Regions from separate parts of the Exiguobacterium sp. s189 genome, predicted to be linked through region 2. Evidence: predicted binding sites of a transcription regulator. Region 2 holds the regulator's gene; the other holds the start of a gene.
What was found. Region 2 encodes LexA, which represses DNA repair genes until DNA is damaged. Its sites were predicted from a motif close to CGAACATATGTTCG; they were not measured.
Positions count from the first base shown of each region.

Region 1: a site for LexA is predicted at 3,615-3,628, ahead of KNO99_RS05615 (Y-family DNA polymerase). Genes of this name have one in related genera too.

Region 1 is NZ_JACSKM010000003.1:174,324-182,431, reverse strand. Features, by position in the region: gene KNO99_RS05640 (bifunctional 2',3'-cyclic-nucleotide 2'-phosphodiesterase/3'-nucleotidase) at 1-38, opposite strand, end outside; gene KNO99_RS05635 (hypothetical protein) at 181-417, shown strand; gene KNO99_RS05630 (hypothetical protein) at 578-1,066, opposite strand; gene KNO99_RS05625 (hypothetical protein) at 1,088-2,422, opposite strand; gene KNO99_RS15490 (SLAP domain-containing protein) at 2,523-2,966, opposite strand; partial or broken gene secA2 (accessory Sec system translocase SecA2) at 2,964-3,410, opposite strand; gene KNO99_RS05615 (Y-family DNA polymerase) at 3,647-4,942, shown strand; gene KNO99_RS05610 (YolD-like family protein) at 4,939-5,268, shown strand; gene KNO99_RS05605 (SulP family inorganic anion transporter) at 5,265-6,821, opposite strand; gene KNO99_RS05600 (hypothetical protein) at 6,955-8,037, opposite strand.
Region 2 is NZ_JACSKM010000007.1:157,069-165,176, reverse strand. Features, by position in the region: gene KNO99_RS10625 (ABC transporter transmembrane domain-containing protein) at 1-1,145, opposite strand, end outside; gene KNO99_RS10620 (YneF family protein) at 1,271-1,504, opposite strand; gene tkt (transketolase) at 1,630-3,621, opposite strand; gene KNO99_RS10610 (DUF896 domain-containing protein) at 3,821-4,054, opposite strand; gene KNO99_RS10605 (YneB family resolvase-like protein) at 4,115-4,759, opposite strand; gene KNO99_RS10600 (hypothetical protein) at 4,831-5,070, opposite strand; gene lexA (transcriptional repressor LexA) at 5,274-5,894, shown strand; gene KNO99_RS10590 (metal-binding protein) at 5,894-6,334, shown strand; gene KNO99_RS10585 (AraC family transcriptional regulator) at 6,531-7,406, shown strand; gene glnA (type I glutamate--ammonia ligase) at 7,514-8,108, opposite strand, start outside.

The DNA of each region.
Region 1 (8,108 bases), on a different contig from region 2:
AGCGCGGTCGCGATCGACCATTTTAAGGCTGTTTTCATGTTCATTTCCCCTTTTTACAAAAAATGACCTAACCTCTTTCACTATACCACCCGTTTGTAAACGCCACCATTATTTTTTGTAAAAATTGACGGATATTTAGACTAGGATGAAAGTACACTAATTGCGAGGAGAGGGAGCTCGTTGATTATCGAAATTGATGGCTATTGGGGCAGCGTTTGCCTGAGCGGAAAGAAGTGCTCCAAACAGAGAATAAGTGAAATGTATCGACAAACGAAAGAAATGGTGACCTATATACAAGACTTTCCGGACATGTTTTGTCGGCTCTACGGTTTTGACCGTATTCCGTATTCAGACGAGGTGAGCATCGATCTCGTCCTAGACACGGACACGGACCATATTTATACCCCGTTTGAATAAGTACACGAAAAGACTCAACCCCTCCAATCGGAGAAGTTGAGCTTTTTCATGTAGTGTTGAATTTTCCCATACATCGCGTTTTCTTTTTAATCGTATAGTGATGCGTTCTCAAGTAATTAATCTGCTCTGTGGGTACTTATGTGACTTAAGAAACAACTTTTTAAAAATCGTTTAATTTTTTAAAGCCTTCATCGAATGTGTTAATGAAGGAATTCTCATCATAGTAAAAAGTTAAGTAAGGATTTTTTTCTTCTTTATTTTTGAAAATAACCTTGTATAGATAGTTAGTTGAAACTTCAAATTCTTGAGCATTTATAATCTCATGTTTTGATGAAATTTCCGTTTCATACATCTCAAAATCATTTTGAATCTTTTCAATATTTTTCTCATCTTCAGAAGATAAAGGAATTTTAGATGAAAGCATTAAATATTTTTTATTCTCTTCATCAATGACAACAAACGATTCATTATCAACTAAAAAAGAAGGGTTATTCGGATTCTCGAAAAATCGGCTTTCAGATTCAACGATAAATTCAAAATCATTCCCATCCACTAGTGATTTTGCTTTACTAATCGAAGATTGATTCATATAGAAAAGCACTCCCACAATAACAATTAGAAACCCTAAAATACTTATTAACTTCTTCATGATGGGACCCTACTTTCATGATTAATCTGGTGTTATTCCTTGTAAATACCAAGCTGCAGATGCCGTTCTATTAAGGTAAAGATATGCATCGCCTGTTGTAGTTGCCCAATGGTCGTTAATGCGAACAAACTCGTTAGTAAAGCTTCTCGTAATTGCAAATCGATCTTTATAAACTGTTTTATATTTTGCATAGCCTTTAACTGTGACAGTGTGAGCACCGTAAGGAGCATGATTGATACTTAAGTATGAGGGTCCGTAAGAATTAATATAACTCTTATATTCGCTATAGCTGGCGCCTAGTTTCCAACTTGGATCATTTGCAGTAGACTGAGTTCCTTTTCCCATAGCTTGGGCGCCTACTTTAAAAAGATCATCATTATGATACCAGTATACTCCATTCGCAGAACTAAAATAAGACGATTTAATCATAGCGGCATAGCCTTTGTCTCTATTCGTCTGACTTTGCGAACCGTAATGATAATTAATAATTTCTAAAGTTGCAATTACTGCGCAGTCATTTTTTTCTTTATAGATTGTCAAATCTTGATTAATTTCGCCAACACTTTTTGTAGCGCTTTCAATTTGAGTTACGCTTAAGTTGGTAATCCCACTTTCCTTATTAGGATAATACCGTAATAGCCATAATTTTGGATCAGTAATTTTGTCCCCTACACCATTCCCTTCATTGGCCCCGTAATAGATAGAATCTAAAATTTCTTCTGCAGTTTCTACATTTTCAATAAGAGGTTCTTGATTTTTTTCACTAGATTTATTTACTTTTTTAAATTCTCTCTTTAATTCCTTTAAAGATTTATTTGAGTATTTTTTATCCACTATATTATTATGTTCGTCAATTGCAAAATAGCCGAAACCATCCGAATATAATTTTGAGCTTTCTTCAAAGTATCCTTCTTGAACTGATTCATGTGAGTATCTGACGAGTTCTCCTGAAACAGAATCTACAATGATATATCCATGATCAAAAATCAACATAGTTTCTATTGCTTCTTCACTTAAATCAAATATTGGAATTACCTTCTGAATTTCAAATTCTCCTTCGACGAAGTCTTTACTCCATATGGATTGTTTATCTCCTTCTGCAATTAAAATCGCTTCAGTAAGTCCACTAGCAACAGAGACAATCAACTGCTCAGAGTTTACCGTTCTTAAAGACGAATGCATTTTTTTAGGAATTTTATCAAGTAATTTTTGCTTCATTTTTGTAGACATATCTGCAATTCGATTTTCATTTACGCTTTTTAAATTAAACGTTGCCTCAACGGTTCCTATTTGAGCAATGGGTAAAATGACAATAGTAGAAAAAATAAAACTTTTTAAAAGAAATGAATTTTTCATTAAATTACCTCCTTTTTATTCCTTTTTATAAAACTAATTACAATAATAATACAAAAAAAGTATTGTAATAGTAAATACGTTACATAATAAGATGATTATGCTAATTTTTAGATAATCCCTTTAATCTTTTTTTATAAGCGACGCCATTAGTGTTTGAAATGGATATCAATGATATATGCCAAAACAAAAGCCCAAGTTCTCCGTGTCGCGGAAAACCTGGGCTTATCTTTATGAACGTGAATGGTCCTGTTGCTTCAATCGCTTCAAACGTCGCCCGCACCGGGTAAGCATGCTTCCCGCGCACCGCTTCTGTGAGGCGGACGACCGTCAAGGCGACCGCTTCGTCCCCGCACATCAATTCGAGCGGTAACTGTTCGACGTTCAAGTCTTGGCCATAGCCGTTTCGGAGCAACAGCGTCGCCGTCACGTCCGACTCGTTCGTCTCGATGTGGACGAGCATCATGTTGAACTCGTTCTCGCCGACCGGTGGCGTCGACACGTTCGTCCGGGCGAGCTGTTCCCACGCGGCTGTTGAGAACGGAATTTGTCCGATTTGCTTCGCGTCACGTGTCGCGAGGTATTCGTTCACGGTGATGACGTGGACGCCTTTTCCTTCAAGCGCCTTGACGTAACTCGGCAAAGCGGCGACGAGCGTCTTCCCTTCCCCTGTCGGCATCTCCGAGATGTTTCCTTCGAGAAGGGCAAATCCACCGATGAGCTGGACGTCGTAATGACGCATCCCGAGCACGCGGACCGATGCTTCGCGGACGAGGGCGAACCCTTCTTCGGCGATGTCATCGACTTTCTTTCCATCCAAGAGACGTGCCTTGAGCGTCTCCGTATATGTACGCATCTCGTCATCCGAGAGTGCTTGCATCGTTGTCTCTAAGTCGTTGATTCGCGCGACCCGTCGTTCGTACGCTTTCAAACGCCGGCTTTGATCATTCGTTAATTGTTTTACAAATTGGATCACACTAATAGCCTCCATCTTTCTGTCAATTCATCTGTTACATACTCGTCTATTATAACGAAAATCGAGTGAATTCGGAGATTTTTTTACTAAAACTTCCTAAAAGTTGGTTTTTTCATGTTAAAAACCTATAATTTTTGGTTAATTTTCAAAAAGTCTTTGTAAAAATATTTTCAATTCACTATTTGAGACGGCGTGAGACCGTGTTACGATGAGAAAAACAGAACATTTGTTCGTAAAAAGGAGTGGTGACGATGCGCAGACGAATCTTTTGTATCGACAGCGTCTCGTTCTATGCCAGTTGCGAGTGTGCCGCGCGCAACAAAAATCCTTACCGCACGAAGCTCGTCGTCCTCTCAAATCTACAGGATAGCGGTGCGCTCGTCCTGGCGGCGACCCCGAAGATGAAGCAGCTCGGCATCAAGACCGGGTCGCGTCGCTTCCACATCGACCGTCTCCCGTGGCACGAGCGACGGGACGTTTTGTATGCCGAGGCGCGGATGAGTCATTACTTGAACGTCTCCATCCAAATCATCCATATCCTCCATCAGTTCGCCCCGCCCGAAGCGATTCGCGTCTACTCGATTGACGAGACGCTCGTCGACATGACGGGAACGGAGCGGTTGTTCGGAAGTGACGAGCACGTCGCCCACCTCATGCGTGCGACGATTTTTCGCTATACGGGCATCCCTGTGACCATCGGCATCGGACCGAACAACGTCCTCGCCAAGCTCGTCCTCGACTTGCATGCGAAAAAGAAAGGGGTAGCCACATGTTTCCTCCACGACGTCGAGCGACTGATTCACCCTGCCCCGATTGAGAAGATGTGGGGCGTCGGGTCGAAGATGGCAGTCCACCTGCAACGGCTCGGCATCTGGACGATTGGTGATTTGGCCCGCTATCCGCTCGAGTCTCTTCATGAAAAATTCGGCGTCATCGGTGCCGAACTGTGGCATCACGCCTGGGGCATCGATGAGTCGCCGACCATCTTGCCGGCGAGTTCCCTGTTCGGGGCGAAACGGACGCGACCGAAGTCAATCGGGCACGGAATCACCCTCATGAAAGATTACACAACGTACTCCTCGATTCGACTCGTCCTACAAGCGATTGCGGTCGAGGTCGGGATGCGGACCCGGCAAGCGGGACTCGTCGGGGGTACGATTCATCTCGGGGTACGCTATACGCGAACGAGCGACCGGGGTGGGTTCAGTAAACAAAAGAAGCTCCCCCGCTTCACAGCGGACGAGCAAGAATTTTTACCGATCTTATTGCAACTATTTTTAGACGGCTGGGAAGAGACAGAGGCCGTCCGCTACGTCTCGGTCGCACTCGGCAAACTCGAGCCACGGAGCGACCACGTCCAATTGTCGTTCTTCGAAGACGAATGGGCGAAGGCGAAACGGCTCGACTTCCTCGATTTGATTGACGGTTTGAACGTCCGGTTCGGTCGCGGCACGATCCGACCGGCATCGAGCTTACTGAAAGACAGTCCGCTCCGGACGCGCCAACGCTTAATTGGCGGACACAAACAAGGAGGCGATTCCTCATGAGCAAGACCCGCTATCGTGACCGAGGTGAATTGAAATGGATCCCATTTCTCATGCCCGAACACGTCGCCCTACTGAAACGTTATTATGCCCAAATCCAAAAGATTGAGTTGCCCGACTTAGACGAACAGCTCCTCTATCTCTGGCAAACCGAGCTCGAACGGGCTATCCGTGAAGGCGATCAGGTCGAGGTGACCTTGTTCGTGGACGGCTTGACAAAAAGCATGCGCGGCTACGTCCACGCCATCTATTATGCCGAGCGCGAAGTCGAACTGTTCGACGGTGAAGTACGGCGCGTCCCGTTCGGTGACATCTTGTCCGTTCGTTAAGACGCCTCGATTGCCTCTTGTGTTGTCTCGAAAGTCTCAATCCCGTCGAGTAGTCCATAGTGAGCAAGCGTCGCACGGACCGATGGCGACAGATGCGCGAAGATGACGTGACGGTCGGCCGCTTTCAGTTCGGTGACGACACGACGCAATTCCTCAACCGCGGTCACGTCGATGACCGGGCAGCGGTGGAAGTTGAAGATGAACACGTTCGGCTCCCGATGGATGTGATGGAGGACGTGCTCGAACAGCTCGACCGCACCGAAAAAGAGGGGACCTTCGACACTGAAGACGATTTGTCCGTCCCGCGTGACGTACCGTTCTGTCCGTTCACGCACGTCGATCGTATCCGCCATCCGCTTCGCGAAGAGCGCGAGCGCACAGATGACCCCGACCTCGACGGCGACGACCAAATCGACGAATACCGTCAATAGTAGCGTGACAAGAAGGACGAGCGACTCGGATGAACGATGACGTAACATCGCCATCACGTGATGACGCTCGGACATGTTCCAGGCGACCCGCATCAAAATCGGAGCGAGTGCGGCGAGCGGCACGTAACTCGCGAACGGTGCGAGGATGAGCACCGCAACGAGGACCGTGATGCCGTGAACAACGCCGGCGCGTCGGCTGACCGCTCCCGCCTGAATGTTCGTCGCCGTCCGAGCGATGGCACCTGTCGAAGGGATTCCACCGAAGAACGGTGTGAGCACGTTCGCAATCCCTTGTCCGAACAGTTCCTTGTCCGGCTTCATCTTCGTCCCCGCCATCCCATCGGCGACCGTTCCCGATAAAAGTGACTCGAGCGCACCGAGGAAGGCGATGGCGAACGCAGACGGAAGAAGCGTCGTGATCAAGTCGACGTCGATGGCGAGCCAGTTGAATTCTGGCAGTCCGCTCGGGATGCCGCCGTAGGCACTCCCGATGGTCGCGACTGTACCTGGGATGAGGAGACTGACGAACGTCGGAACGAGCATCGCCATGAGTAAGAGCGGTAAACGAAACGGCAGCTTCGGCACGAGCCAAAGCGTCAAAAAGCCGATCCCGGCAATGACAATCGGCCACATCGATGCTTCGGGCAACGCCTGACCGAGACGAAGCAGATTCTCGTGAAAATGTGGCGCTTTCTCAAACGTGACCCCGAACAACTCATCGAGTTGGCCGACGAAAATGACAACGGCGATTCCTGCCGTGAAGCCGATGGTGACGGCACGGGGCATGAAGCGGATGAGCCGTCCGACACGAAGCACACTCATGAGGAGCAGTAAGATGCCCGCAAGAACGGTCGTGACGAGCAATCCCTCATATCCGTATGCGAGAACGACACCCGAAACGATCGGGATGAACGCTCCCGTCGGCCCGGCAATTTGGAACGTCGAACCCCCGAACAGGCTGACGAGGATTCCCGCGAAGATGGACGTGTAGAGCCCATACACCGGCGGGACGCCTGAGGCGATGGCGAATGCCATGGCGAGCGGGATGGCGACGACACCGACCGTAACGCCGGCCGAGATGTCCTTTTGCCACATCTCACGTGTGGAGAGTGAGTCTTGCATCATACATTCCTTCTTTCCAATCAGTTCAAAAACGAGTTCAGTGTACGCCTGGAAAGAGGGCTTGTAAACGGGTTGAGAAAAACGTTAACAGAATGTACAAAACAAGCACCACGTTTATGATTGGTTAAAGAGATCATCGTTCAGTCAAACATGTTCTAGCAAGCTGTTTGAGCGAATCGTTCAATTCGAATAACCGAGTGGTGATTTCCTGCTTATCTCCATAACGAATGATATCTTCTCGCGTCAATTCTTCTTGGCTTAACAACTGATGATGGAGATACACCGTCTCCAGTAATTGGAGCAGTTGTTCCCCTCGAACTTCACGAATGATGGACTCGTCTCCGTCACAATAACCTTCGAGAAATCCTGTTGCTATGGCTTTCAATTGTTCTTCACACGTATCAAACTGATGCTTTCGGTAGCGCTCCGTTTGTGACAATGCAAGAAAGTAGTTCTCATATAAATTCATGAAGTTCCCTGCCATACCTCGCGGTGCATAGACGATTGGATACGGATCGATTAAACAGACATGATTCCCTTTCAATAAAATATTTTCAGGAGAAGCATCTTGGTTAACGAGACTTGGAACAGAGACCTGTTTGTTCCGCAACTCTGTCGCTGCATGAAGCATTTGCGCTACCACATCGTCTTGAATTTCAGGATATGCTTCACACAACACTTTGTAATCTGCCAACTGTTCGTCACTTTCTTCTCGTACAAACGTGTGTAGGTCACCGCTCAAACTACCGTGCAACTTCTTGTCTTCCCTCCAAATCAAATACCCTAGTCCTTCGACACCGTGTTCAATTTGATCCGTTTTCCGATAGATTTCCCCTACTTGGACTCCGATATAGGCAGCTTGCTCTATCGTCATTGTATATAACGAAAGTGAATCACCCCCGAACGATTCTAATGTATACGTGAAATCAGGAGACACATAGAATTCGTAAAAATCAGGAGCAGCCCCAGGAACCGCTTGGTTGACGGACTGATAATATAGCTTCGTAGCTGCGTACTCTGCCGTCAAGGCATTGTAATCGAACGTCACTCGCTTTCCATACGCCACTTCTTTCGGAATCCGAAGAACCCGTTCACAACCGTCTTTTACGACTTTCCACGCCTCATGCCACGCACCCTCACCTAGAAAGCTCGGTTCAGAGACCCCTGCATGCCTAAACACCTTGAGCCGTTTTTCATTATTCATTTGTTGAATCATAAAACTGATCACTCCTCCGTTTTCAACCTCAAGCGTTTGATTTGAATATATATGTTTTGTCCTTATGTACA
Region 2 (8,108 bases):
GTCAACAGACGGACAATCGTCGTCTTACCCGCACCTGTCCTGCCGACAATGCCAATCGTCTTTCCGCGCTCAATCCGAAAATGGACATCACGGAGTACGACGGTTTCGTCATAGGCGAAGTGTCGCACATCGACTTCCACTTCTGAATGTGCAAGTGTTGTCGCGGCCATCCGGTCATCTTGAATCTCCGGTTTGACGGCGAGCATTCGCTCGATTCGATCATATGATGCCCGTCCACGCTCGACAATGTTGAATAACCAACCGAACGCCAGCATCGGCCACGTCAACAGCGCCAAATAGGCTGTGAAACTGACAATTTGTCCGATTGTCAATTCACCTTGTTCAATCAAGACGGCGCCATACCCGACCGAGAGGATATAGGACAAGCCAACAATCCCAAAGATGGTCGGATCATATAGAGCATCAATTTTGGCGACTCGTACGTTTTTTGCCATGACCTCACTCGATAAGTTCTCAAACGAGTCCACGTCTCGGTCGACTTCCCCGGTCGATTTCAAGACACGAACCCCACTGACACTCTCTTGCACTTTGTCATTCAATTCTGAAAATGCTGCTTGGGCGACGCCAAAGCGGCTATGTAACATCTTCCCGTACCGTGTCGTCAGAGCGACCATGATCGGCAGTGGGAGCAAGGCAACGAGTGTGAGCTTCCAACTGATCGTCGTGATCATCGTAATGATGACGAATGTCCCCAACGTCACGCTATCGACGAGTGTCAATATCCCCGCCCCTGCCGTCATCGATACGGCCTGCACATCATTCGTCGCGTGGGCCATCAGGTCGCCAACACGTGACTTTTTGTAAAATCGTTGATCGAGATCGGTAAAGTGCCGATACAGTTGGCTACGTAACATTCTCCCTAGTCGAATCGAAGCGCCGAAGATGAAATAGCGCCAAAAGAAGCGGGCAACATAATTCCCAATCCCGACTGCTGCGAGACCTCCGAGTAACATCCAGAGCGTATTTGAGGAGAGTGAACCACGGTTGATTTCGTCGACGATTCGACCAATGATACGCGGTGGAATCAATTCTAGCCCTGCGACGAATATGAGCAAGACGATGCCGAGTGCATACGTCTTCCATTCGAGACGCAAAAACCAAGACAATTGTTTAAATACACGAATATGAAACGCCCCCTTTGTCTTTATATAAAGATTATTCATTAATCGTAGCGAAAGTTTGTTCGATTGTCTAACAAAAAGAGGAAACAAAAAAAGCACTTCGGATACCGAAGTGCTCTCGTGATTGATTATGATTTCTTTTCGTTTTTCATCTGCACGTTCATGGCGCGCATCACTTGGTTAACTTTCTTCTGTGATGGCTTTTGACCCATTTGCATCATCAACGTACGAATCATATCTTCATTGATTGGCGGGTTCTGTTCAAGGTAGTTCATCATGTATTTACGCGCGATAAAGAATCCGATCGCGATACCCCCGATGAGTGCTGCCACGACAAGAAGAATCCAGAATAATGTACTCAAGGCTTTACCTCCTCTACCATATGAAACATCGTTTTTTACTATACACTAAATTGACCAACTTCGCTAGTCGTCTAGAAAAAAAGTGACGGCCAAACGAATGGCCGTCACAACAATCTAACTTGAGATTAAAGTGATTTTACTGCATTGACGACGTTGTCGACTGACATGCCGTATTCTTTCATGAGGAGGTCCCCAGGTGCAGATGCTCCGAACTTGTCGATTCCGAGTACTTTTCCACCGAATCCTACGTATTTATACCATCCAAGTGTCGCACCTGCTTCAAGTGATACACGCTTCGTGATTGAAGATGGAAGGACAGACTCTTTATATTCAGCAGATTGCGCTTCAAAGAGTTCCCATGATGGCATCGATACGACTGCCGCATTCACGCCTTCAGCCGCAAGCTGCTCACGCGCTTCAACGAGGACGTGTACTTCAGAACCCGTACCGAGCAAGAGGACGTCTGCATCTTTCGATTCACCTGCAACGACGTATGCTCCTTTTGCTGCCGTTTCAACCGATGTGCCTTCGAGCTCTGGCAACGCTTGACGTGTCAAGACGAGGAGTGAAGGTGTCGTTTTCGATGTTACCGCTTGTTTCCAAGCAGCGATTGTTTCTTTCCCATCTGCCGGGCGAAGAACAGATAGATTCGGCATCGCGCGGAAACTCATCAAATGTTCAACTGGCTCGTGTGTTGGGCCATCTTCACCAACTGCAATTGAGTCGTGCGTCAAGATGAACGTTGACGGAAGTCCCATGAGTGCAGCAAGACGAACTGCCGGGCGAAGGTAATCCGAGAAGACGAAGAATGTCGCACCGTAAGGAAGGACGCCGCCGTGAAGTGCCATTCCGTTTACAGCTGCCGCCATTGCGAACTCACGAACACCAAACCAGATGTTACGTCCAGCTGGATCTTCATCGAAGTCCACTGCACCTTTAATCATCGAGTTGTTTGACCCGGCAAGGTCAGCAGATCCACCGAAGAGTGTCGGTACTGCTTTCGCGATTGCGTTTAAAACTTCACCGCTCGTTTGACGTGTTGCTTTTTTCGAACCGATTTCGAATGTTGGCAACTCGCTGTCCCAACCTTCAGGAAGTTCGTTGTTCATCGCACGCACGAACTGCGCACCGAGTTCTGGATGTGCCGCTTTGTACGCTTCTACGAGTTCGTTCCAGTCTGACTCATATTTTGCGCCAGGCTCGACAACTTTCTCGTTGAATAAGTCATATACTTCGTTTGGTACGTAGAATGACTCACCTTCCCATTTATAGAACTGTTTCGTCAATTCGATTTCAGCATCTCCAAGTGGAGCACCGTGTGATGCCGATTTACCTGATTTGTTCGGTGAACCGAATCCGATGACCGTTTTCACTTCGATCAATGTCGGTTTTGACGTTTCAGCTTTCGCTGCATCGATTGCTTTTGCGATCGAATCGATATCTGTTCCGTCTTCGACACGAATGACTTGCCATCCGTACGCGTTGAAACGGTCTTCTACGCTTTCAGAGAACGATTTGTGAAGATCGCCATCGAGTGAGATATCGTTTGAATCGTAAAGAACGACGAGTTTGCCGAGCTTCAAGTGACCAGCGAGTGATGCCGCTTCTGCCGATACACCTTCCATCAAGTCTCCGTCTCCGCAAATCCCGAACGTGTAGTGGTCAACGACGTTGAACTCGTCGCGGTTGTAAGTCGCTTCTAAGTGCTTCTCTGCCATGGCCATCCCGACAGCCATTGCAATCCCTTGTCCAAGTGGGCCCGTTGTCGCATCTACACCAGCCGTATGACGGTATTCTGGGTGACCAGGAGTCTTCGAGTCCATTTGACGGAATGATTTAAGGTCGTCCATCGACAAATCATATCCAGACAAGTGAAGGAGCGAATACAAGAGCATCGATCCATGACCTGCCGAAAGAACGAATCGGTCACGGTTGAACCAGTTCGGGTTTTTCGGGTTGTGACGCATTTTGTCTGTCCAAAGTGTAAACGCCATAGGTGCAGCACCCATCGGCATCCCTGGGTGACCAGAGTTCGCTTTTTGGACCGCATCAATTGAGAGCGTCCGAATCGAGTTAATCGCTAATAATTCTTTAGTAGTTGTTTCCACTAATTTCATCCTCTCTGTGTTAAGAAGGTTTTCTACCCGTCATATTTTATCACACTCATTCGTGTGTCACAACTAATTAATTAGTATAACACATTTAGTGAAATCGTTTCCTTCAATTGCCTTAAAAAAACAGCAATCCGTTCGTCTGATGACCGTTCGTGTATAACAAAAATGCACATCCTATACGAAATAGGATGTGCATTCAGCATCACTCGCCACGATAGCGTTTTTGATCTTCTTTCAACTTCTCTGGTGTGACGTCGTTTCCTTCTGGATCGACGACCTTCATCCCCATCATTTGCGATTTGAACGATTGACGGAACGCCTTCAAATATTCTTGGCGTAAATCTTGTTGTTCGTTCATCTCATCTTGAGACAGTCCTTCTGTCTTCGCTTTGTTGGCGAGGAAATTGATTCGCTCCAATTGTCCTGGTGCTAACATCTGACTCGCCCCCTCTCTAGTGAATTTGTTCTTATACTTTACAAAATCAGAGAGGAAGAATCAAGTTTCAGCTACTGACTGGTGCTCGAGATACCGTCGATTGACGGTCGCTTTCGACACTTCATAACCGAATCCACGGAGTGTTGCCGCAATCTCAGCAAACGTCAACCCGCGCTCGCGCAGTTGGATAATCTCCTCAATCGGCACTTCAATTCGGTGTCGCCCACCTTGATCGTTGTTTTGAATATTGCGCTGTGGGTTGAATCCGTTGGCGACGGCACGGCGCATCCCACGAGAAATTTTAGCGTTGTGAATTTTACGTTGATACTCTTCCACAACACTGACAATTTCTAATACCATTTTTTCGGCATCAGAAACGACATAGTCCGACGTTGATTGCATCGTCAGCAACCGAACGTCATGCTTCATCAATGTGTGCAAGATGGCAATCTTGGCATTTCCTCGTCCCAGACGACTGTCGTCCGTGACAAGTACGGCATCCAAATCAGACATCGACACATGGTCAAGCAAATCAAGGAGCCCCTGTCGATTCACTTCATATCCACTCTCTTGCTCCGTGATGATTTCTATGACTTCTGCCCCTAGTTGCGAAGCCAGATGCTGTAATTCATCGACTTGTCGACTGAGTGATGTCTCTTGGGTGGACTTGTTCGTCGATACCCGACAATAGATGACGACTCGCATCGCATCACTCCCTTTCATCGCATTCATTCCTTACGATACACAGTTCGAGAACGGTTCGCAATGATCAACAATCACTCAGCGGCATACCATTTTGTTTTTCGTTCATGATGCTCTTCTCGTTCTGCCATAATTTGTGCTTCGAGTGATTCCGCTTGGACATAAGCGACTTCTTCTTCAATCGTACGCTCTTCCGTAGTGACGACTGGTTCGACTACTGCCGGTTCCCCTCGCATCTCCCCTGCCAAATAAAAAGCGAACATCCCGACCAAGAGCATCCCGACTAAAATGATTCCGTTAAGTGTGTCTTTCATGATTACATTGCCTCCTGTATAAGAATATATGTTCGTTAGAACGTTTGTTCGTTTATCTGTTCTCATCATAAAACAAGAACCCGTGTTCGGTCAACACAAAAAAACGAACGAATGTTTGTACGCTCATGTGTTCTTGTGTTACACTAGACACATAAAGAATAGGATGCGTTTGCAGGTTATTCGATTACATCGAGGTGAACATAATGAAAAAAATGTCAGCGCGACAACAACAGATTCTTGATTTCATCAAAGACGAAGTTCGGGCAAAGGGATATCCGCCTTCTGTTCGTGAAATTGGAGAAGCCGTCGGCCTTGCTTCTAGTTCGACCGTACACGGTCACTTAGATCGTTTGGAAAAACGCGGGTTGATCCGTCGAGACAAGACGAAACCTCGCGCGATTGAAATTTTGACTGAAGATATGCCGGCAATGGAAGAGCAGGAGTCCGTCATGTACGTACCGGTCATCGGGAAAGTTACCGCCGGGACACCGATTACCGCCATCGAGAACGTGGAAGAACACTTCCCGCTCCCGGCACATATCGTCGGTTCAGATAATGTATATATGTTGTCCGTTTCCGGAGATTCTATGATCAACGCCGGAATTTTGGACGGGGACCGCGTGCTCGTTCGTCAGCAAAGCACCGCCAACAATGGAGAGATTGTCGTCGCCATGACCGATGAGGGCGAGGCGACTGTGAAACGGATTTATAAAGAAGCTTCAAAAGTCCGTCTTCAACCGGAAAACGATGAGTTGGAAGCGATGTATTTTGACAACGTCTCGATTTTAGGGAAGGTCATCGGTGTATACCGGACGATTCATTAATGGCTAGTGGCAAGACCCATACCCGAACGAATCTCGTGGCAACCGGCGCACTTGCGGTTGCCACGCCTTTTATTGACATCGATATTCCGTTCGCATTGATCATCGGTGCGATTATCGGTACACTCTGGCTCTCCCCAGATCTTGACTTAAAATCAGATGCCTATTACCGATGGGGTCCACTTAAATTCATATGGCTCCCATATGTGAAGCTCATGCCGCACCGTTCGCTCTTTTCGCATTTACCTGTTTTGAGTGATCTGATTCGGATTGCGTACATCGGCTTCCCACTCATTCTGCTCTTGCCCTTCACAGCATATGAAACAGAAATCCGGTCGTGGGTGGACGTACACGGCATGTCGTTCTTTTTAGGTCTTGTATTTGCAACGACACTGCACACGACGCTCGACTATACATCGACATTTATAAAAAAAGCATTCTGAACAATTTAAAAGACCACCTGCCGTTTTTCGCGGAGGTGGTCTTTTTTACAGACGAATTCGCAACACATTAGGGTATTCATACCATAATGTGTTGAAGTATGTATTCATTTTTCCTATCCGATAATTCTTGTACTCAAATCATCAAGATACTCAGATGCAATTCCCTTATAGTCGAATTATGAAGGAGGTGATGATGTTGGTAGAAGCGCTAAATGAGTTAATGGAACATATCGAACAGCAATTGACCGAAGAAATTTCAGATTCTGACATCACAAAAATCACCGGGCTCTCTGCCCACCATTTTAAAAGAATGTTTTCGTATATGTCGGGAATAACATTGACTACTTACATCCGAAATCGCCGTCTATCGATTGCGAATGAGGAATTGATTCATGGTTCTAGCGTGACAGATGTTGCATTTCGATATGGTTACCATTCGATCGAAGGCTTCTCGAGAGCATTTCGAGAGTGGTCAGGATTCTTGCCTTCCGAAGTCATGAAGAATCATATACAAAAGTCGTTTCCTCGCTTCACGTTTTATATCGATATCAAAGGAGGAACATCAATGGAATTCAAAATAGAAGAGAAAGACGCATTTCAAATCGTCGGTGTTTCAAAACGTGTCCCTATCCAGTTCGAAGGGATAAATCAAGAAATTGTGGCGTTAGCACAGTCTATAAGTGAACAACAGCGTATGCATATGCGTGAAATGGGAAATCTTTACCCGAACCATGTACTAAATGCATCGTTCAATTTCGATGATGGTCACTTAGAAGAAGAAGGATATTTGACCCATATGATCGGGTTCGCTACGACAAGAGAAGATGTATATGATGACCTAGAACAAATCTCAATTCCGAAAAGCTTGTGGGCTGTCTTCCCGAATTGCGGTCCATTCCCACAAACGCTTCAAGAAACGATGGCTAAAACCTACGCAGAATGGTTGCCATCTTCCGGATATGAACTTCAAGACTTACCAGGGATTACATTTAGTAAAATTGAAATGGGTTATGAGAACGTCTATAGCGAAGTTTGGGTTCCAATCAAGTCAAAAGAGGATAAACAAACATAACAAGAAAGAAATCAATTGAGCGACCGTACACTTAATATTGCAAATAAAGAGCACGGAATGATCTTCAGCTGAAGGTCATTCCGTGCTCTTTTTGCATATCTCTTCTATTAGTAGAGCGTCATGTACTGATCGCGTTCCCACTCCGTTACTTGCATACGGAACATATCCCACTCGATTTCTTTCAATTCGAGGAAGTGTTCGCCGATGTGCTCACCGAGTGATTCCATCACGACTTTGTCCGCACGAAGCACTTCGAGTGCGTCGAAGAGCGTTGCTGGAAGGTCGTCGATCCCGTTCGCTACACGCTCTGGTTTGTCCATCACGTAGATGTTGCTATCGATTGGTTTTGGTGCATTCAAATCTTTTTCGATTCCGTCAAGACCTGAAGCCAAGAGAGCTGCAAGTGCGAGGTACGGGTTCGCTGCTGGGTCAACCGAACGTACTTCGATACGAGTCGAGAGGCCACGTGCTGCTGGTACACGTACAAGTGGTGAACGGTTGCGTGCGCTCCATGCAACGTAGCAAGGTGCTTCGTAACCAGGTACGAGACGCTTGTAAGAGTTCACAGTCGGGTTACATACTGCTGTGAACGCACGAGCGTGCTCCAAGATACCAGCTGTGAACGCGCGAGCTGTGTCTGAAAGTTCCATGTCGCCATTTGGATCGTAGAAGACGTTTGTGTCGCCTTTGAAGAGTGACATG